2 regions of the Nosocomiicoccus ampullae genome follow, and region 2 is predicted to be linked to the other one. Evidence: riboswitches for the same ligand, from Rfam matches in the RefSeq annotation. Region 2 holds a riboswitch; the other holds the start of a gene.
The links. Region 2 has a riboswitch for lysine ahead of lysA (diaminopimelate decarboxylase). Riboswitches for the same ligand answer to the same signal wherever they lie in the genome.
Positions count from the first base shown of each region.

Region 1: linked by a shared signal. The riboswitch ahead of KPF49_RS01665 (Na+/H+ antiporter NhaC family protein) and the one ahead of lysA (diaminopimelate decarboxylase) in region 2 are both predicted to bind lysine.

Region 1 covers NZ_CP079110.1:313,431-316,867, reverse strand. Annotated here, with positions in the region: gene lipA (lipoyl synthase) at 1-642, opposite strand, end outside; gene KPF49_RS01665 (Na+/H+ antiporter NhaC family protein) at 731-2,302, opposite strand; lysine riboswitch at 2,360-2,524, opposite strand; gene KPF49_RS01660 (bifunctional metallophosphatase/5'-nucleotidase) at 2,576-3,437, opposite strand, start outside.
Region 2 covers NZ_CP079110.1:1,105,484-1,108,920, forward strand. Annotated here, with positions in the region: gene KPF49_RS05700 (PfkB family carbohydrate kinase) at 1-1,013, opposite strand, end outside; lysine riboswitch at 1,236-1,380, shown strand; gene lysA (diaminopimelate decarboxylase) at 1,444-2,730, shown strand; gene KPF49_RS05710 (aspartate kinase) at 2,732-3,437, shown strand, end outside.

The sequences.
Region 1 (3,437 bases), 760 kb from region 2:
TGTTTCACCAAGACCAATCATAATTGAAGATTTTGTTGGAATATCTGGTTGAAGTTCTTTACAGTAACGTAACATTTCTAATGATCTTCTATATTTTGCTTTTGCACGCACACGTTTAGTTAAACGTTCAACTGTTTCAATGTTATGGTTTAAAATGTCTGGGCGTGCATCCATAAGCGTTTTTATATTTTCTTTGTTTCCGTTAAAATCAAAAGGTAGCACTTCTACAGTGGTATATGGATTTAATTCACGAATTTTACGAATTGTCTCAGCGTAAACAGCTGCGCCACCATCGCGTAAATCATCACGTGCAACTGTTGTAATTACTGCGTGTTTTAAGTCCATTTTTTGTACAGATTCAGCAACACGTCTTGGCTCGTCCCAGTCTACTTCACTTGGAAGACCTGTTTTAATTGCACAGAAACGACATGCTCTCGTACATACAGACCCTAAAATCATAAATGTTGCTGTGCGTCTATCTGCCCAGCACTCATGTATATTTGGACAACGCGCTTCTTCACATACAGTATGTAAATTCTCTGCACGCATCATCTTTTTTAGCCCGATATAGTTCTCGTTAGTGTTTAGCTTAATTTTAAGCCACTCTGGTTTTCTAAGAATTTCTTCATTCTTTTTAGCCACTAAAACCCCTACCTTTATTATGTAATTAATTTCATAATAACATAACTTTTACGAAACCGTATACTTATCATGAAAGTGAATATATTCACTATTTTTCAGTAGTTTCAATCGGTCTGTATAAGACTTTAATTAAAAGAATTAAGATGATAAATAACCCTGCCATGACGAGTAATCCGAGTGCTGTTGACGTTGTAAAACCAACGACTAAAAACGAAACGAGTGAAATTGTTGCTGCAATCATTGCATACGGAATTTGTGTAATAACGTGAACGATATGATCTGATCCTGATCCTGTACTTGAAAGAATTGTCGAGTCTGAAATCGGTGAACAATGGTCCCCAAATACTCCTCCAGCAAGCACTGCTGCAATTGTCACAAGTAATAATTCAGGCGCTTCAAGCGTAATAATTATATTTCCTGCAATCGGTACTAAAATACCAAATGATCCCCAAGAAGTTCCTGTTGTTAACGCCATAATACACGCAACAATGAACACAATCGCTGGTAAAAATGCCGCTTCAATATTTGAATTTTTCACCATTTCTCCGAGTAATTCACCCGTACCTAATTCCCCAATTAATTCTCCAGTCATCCAAGCTAAAATTAGTACGATAATTGGACCAATCATCGCTTCTATACCATTTTTAAATCCTAACCACGTTTCATGACTTGAAAAATTGTCGTCTTGCTTTGTAAATCTGTAGTAATACATAACTGCTAACACGACACCGATAATTCCACCAAAGATTAACGCATGTGTAATCGAGTTGTTTTCTAATATAATTAGTGGATTAAGTGATCCACTTTCTTTAATACCTGTATATATCATTCCAGCTAATACACCAACGACGAGTCCAACAAGCGGAACGATTAAGGCATTTTTAGATGAATGATAAGCAACAGGTAATTCATCTTCTTCTAATTCATTATCATATAAAATACCATCTTTAATTGCGCGTGTTTCTTCTTTTTTCATACCAAATATATCAAAGTTCGTAAAAATAACGACGAACATAAGTAATAATGCACTTAAACTATAGAAGTTTAGCGGAATAATGTATAAAAATGATTCAAACGGTGTAATATGCGTGAGTCCTGCTGCAACAAGAAGTGGTGCAGTAAGCCCCATAATTGTTGCACCCCAGCTCGATACTGGCATAATTACTGCGATTGGTGACGCTGTTGTATCTACTAAATATGCGAGTTTCGCGCGAGATACTCGATATTTATCTGTTAATGGTTTTGATACTTGTGGTGTAATAATCGCACTAAAATAGTCGTCAATGAAAATAATAATACCGAGTACACCACTTAATAATAATGCACCTGTTCGCGTTTTAACTTTTGTCATCGCGTAACTCGTAAATGCACGTGCCCCACCTGACATACTCATAAATGCACTCATAATTCCTAAAAGTGCTAAAAAGATTAATATATACGCACTCCATGTGTTTAGCCATCCATCTTCGATAATCAAATCTATGAACGTGTGCCAAATTTTACTCAGCGTTTCTCCTATATTTCCATTCGTAATAACAATTGCTGATGTTAAAATTCCAATTCCTAAACTGAGATCGACACGTCTCGTCAGTAAGACGAGAATAAGTGTGATTAGTGGTGGAATAAGCGAAATATACGTCCAATTTAAAACTGCATCCATCAATATCTCTCCTAAAAATTTGTAATAAAAAAACACAAGCGCACCGCACTTGTGTTTCACAAATGTAGCGCATCATGAACTTCATGACAGTACTTAACCTATTAAGCCAAGTCCCAAAAATAGAGTGTCCAACTCTATAATTTCGGCACAATCCCTCTTCAAAGTCTTCACTGCATGGCTGCTCCAACTTTTACCAGTGTCATGTGCGCCTCTACTTATATTTAGTTTTCCGTTTTTCGATTGTATTAATTATAAAGTCTTATTCAATAAAAGTCAAAAATCGTTAGAAGTGAGTAATGATTCACTATAATAATTTACGATATCTCTTAAAAACTCTGGCATATAATAAGTCTTTTTAAGAGAATTAAAATGTGGGAAAAATCGACCGAATGAATACATATCAAGTGTTCCGACTGTATATATTTTATCATCATCAATCATTTTTCCGTTAATGTAAAACTCGCGTTTACTTTCAATTACAGACAATCCATCAATTAAAAACACACCCATGACGTCGCCTCTAAAACCTAGCCCTTTAATAATTTCATCTTTAGTTTCTTGCATGTTCGCCGTGTAATACATATCTTTTAAATCTCTGCCAGACATTTCAATTTTAATTAAGTTGATAGCATGTGGTAAAACTTTGTGTAAGTTATACTCAGTTAGCGTACCGCCTCTAAACTCTGCAGCAATTAACCCTGCATGAATCATTGAGACGTCAGTATTCGTATAAGACTGGATCATTTTGAGCATTGTATACGTAAACCAGTTAATTGTATAAAGTGTGCGCTCTATTTTTAACACATCTCGCTTCACTTCTTTTTTTAACATGTCTTTACCAACGTCATAATATGCATCGTAATTATTTGTTAAAAGATTTGTGTCGATAATTCTAGATGATGATTGGACAAGTTTATAGTCTTCAAACTCTAAATCTACATAACCAAAATACTCACCAAAACGACCCGCTGAAGTAATTAGTGTGTCATTTACAAAGTAGTCATCTGGAAATGTATGATGTGTATGTCCGCCAATGATAATGTCTATTTCTTTAAACTCTGCTGCAAGTCTTTCATCGTCATATTTACCGAGGTGAGACAACATAACAATTGCGTCACACTGATGTCTCATTTCT
Region 2 (3,437 bases):
GTAGAGTTGACCATACCTAATTCTATACAGTCATCAATATTATACCCATTTAGCCATCCGTAAATCACAGCGCTAGAAAAACTATCACCAGCACCTGTCACGTCCACGACACGCGTCGATTGTTTAATCGGATAAATTTTTTCATAATCATTAGATGAATATGCTAACGATTTTGATCCGTTCGTTACGACAACGTTCGACACTCCACGTGCATTCCAAAGTCTCGCACCTTTTATTAAATCGTCATCTGTTTTAATTTCCATATTAAACTCTGTTTCTGTTTCATCACGGTTTACAATTAACCAGTCGACGGGCTCTAAATAATCTGGTAGACGATTCATCTTTGGTCCAGATACAGGAATAAACACAAGCTTAATATCGTGTTTTTCCGCATATGCGGTTAAAAATTCAAGCGTCACTTTCGGTACGTTTAAATCTGCAACAATACACTTCGCGCGCTTTAAAATATATGTCTGGCGAATCAGTACTTCTGGTGTGAATTCATCATAAATACTCATATCAGCAAAACCATATTCCATTTCACCTTCACGGTTAATTAACGCAGTATATGCACCTGTATTTTTCCCTTCGATAATTTCAGTAAAATCTAAGTTAATATACGCCTCAGATGCTTCTTTAACTTTCAACCACTCCGCATCGTCTCCTCTTGTCGTAATGAGCGCTACATTTTGGCCTAAACGACCTAAATTCTCAGCGATATTACGTACAACTCCCCCGACAGAGTGTGCTGAGTCAATCGGATTAGATGTCCCATGAATGAGTGTCTGATGAACAAAAAACTTCTTATCGATATTTGCTGCACCGACACAAACAATTGGGAACTCTTCATTTAGAACGTAAGCTTGACCTTGAATAAATTCCTTATGTACAAGTTCAGCAACAATTCTCGATACACTAGAAGCAGTTAACCCAAGTTTTTTAGATAATTCCGACTGAGAAATAAACGGATTCTCTTTAATGAGATTTAATACTTCAGCCTCTCTTTGATTCAACAGCTTATCTCCTCTCAAACGATTTTTAACTTTATTATACAACACAATTTATAGAAACTTTATCAGAATAATATTGTGAAAAATCATTCATTGTTTTCCTATTTTATCATGTTAATCGATAATTATCTATAAATTTTTAATTTGTATTTGACCCTTTCAAATTTGTATGATATATTTTGTCTAATCAAAATTTTCAGATTTTAAATACAATTTAATATTCAATGTAACAAGAGGCCGCGGTGCGCTAATAGTAGACTTTTCGAAAGGAGCCATCGCCGAAACGATATTTTCGTTGGGACTATTTCTGAATAAGGATAGTACTGTCACTATAAGACGCCCAATCTTATAGTGGTGAGCAGTTGCATTGAGGGCACCGAACTCATGAGTGCCATTTGTACTCATGAGTTTTTTATTTATAAGGAGGATAATGATGAGATTATTTGGTACTTCAGAAGTGATTGATAACGAATTAGTAATTGGTGGTGTAGCAACTTCTACTCTAAAAGAAAAGTATGGTACCCCACTTTACGTGTTTGATGAAACAGGAATCGATGAAAAAATTAATACATTTAAAAATCATTTTAAATCAAGATTCTTTAACACAAATATTATATACGCTGGAAAAGCTTTCCTATGCAGTTATTTAGTAAAGCAATTAAAATCTCATCAACTGTCACTTGACGTTGTGAGTGGTGGCGAACTCTTCGTTGCGAAGCATTCAGGATTTGATACTGAAAATATTTACTTTCATGGTAATGCAAAAACTTATGAAGAACTCGAATTCGCAGTAAGAGAAAATGTCGGTACGATTGTTTTAGACAATTTAAGTGAAGCAACTATATTAAACAATATTTTAAGTAAATCAAATAAAACACAACGTGTCTTGTTAAGAGTCAACCCAACGATTGAAACAGACACTCATAAATATATTCAAACGTCTAACGACGATTCTAAATTTGGAATGACATTTCAAGAGGCTTTACAGTTTTTAGAAGAACTTAATCATTTAAGTCATTTAGATTTTAAAGGGTTTCATTGTCATATCGGATCACAAATTTTTGACTCTAAGTCTTATTTTACTGAAGCAAAACGTATGATTGAATTTTATAGCGACGTTCAAAAAGAGTTCAATTTAAAACTTGATGAATTAAACTTAGGTGGCGGATTTGGTGTTTACTACACTAAAGGTGATCAGCCGCTTCAACTCGAAAATTTTTTAAATGAATATATAGATGTACTCGAAAATTATATCCGTGAATATGATATTGATGTTGAAACGATCTCTATTGAACCTGGTCGATCATTAATTAATGATTTTGGAACTACCTTATATAACGTCTCTCATATTAAGCCGTCAAGTCACTTTGACTTTTTACTGATCGACGGTGGTATGAACGACAACTTACGTCCTTCTTTATACGAAGCAAAATACACTGCGGCAATTGCTAATAATATGAATGCTAATAAAACAACCGATTACCGAATTGCCGGTAAGTTATGTGAAAGTGGCGACGTCTTAATAGAAAATATTAAGTTACCAAAAGCTAACATTAACGATACGTTAGCAGTACCATCAACTGGTGCGTATACAGAGTCGATGGCGTCAAACTACAACAAAATCCCGCGAGGCGCAGTCGTATTTGTTAAAGATGGTGACACGCACCTTGCGGTAGAAAGAGAAACTTACGAAGATTTAATAAGAAATGAGGTCTTTTAAAATGGAACGACTCGTCATGAAATTTGGAGGCTCGTCGCTAAAAGATTTAGAAAAGATAAAAAGTGCGAGTGACATCATACTAGAGAAAAGTAAAACGCAGCAAGTTGTTGTCGTCGTTTCAGCAATGGGAGACTCAACGAATGAATTATTAGATATGGCACATGCCCTATCTACGACACCGTCTAAACGTGAACTAGATATGCTCGTTTCAACTGGAGAAAACAAAAGTGCTGCACTCCTCGCGATTCACTTAAATGAATCAGGACACCCTGCTGTCGCGTTAACTGGATTTCAAGCTGGATTTCAAAGCGACGGTGTTCACGGTAAAAATAAAATTACTGACGTTAATATCGAACGTATAGAAAATCATTTAAGACAAAATGAAATCGTCGTCGTGACTGGATTCCAAGGTATAAATCCTTTAGGAGATATTACAACGTTTGGTCGCGGAGGATCGGATACGTCAGCTGTTGCCCTCGCTGTAAAATTAAATGCGAAATGTGCAATCTATACGGATGTTTCCGGCATTTACTCTATTGACCCGAGAATTTATAATGACGCAAAAAAATTAAACGTCGTCACATACGAAGAACTCATGGAAATGGCACATCTCGGCACAAAGGTCATTGAACCAAGAAGTGTTGAACTTGCATATAAATTTAATATACCGATGGAGATTTTATTAAACGACGGTAAAACAAAAGGCA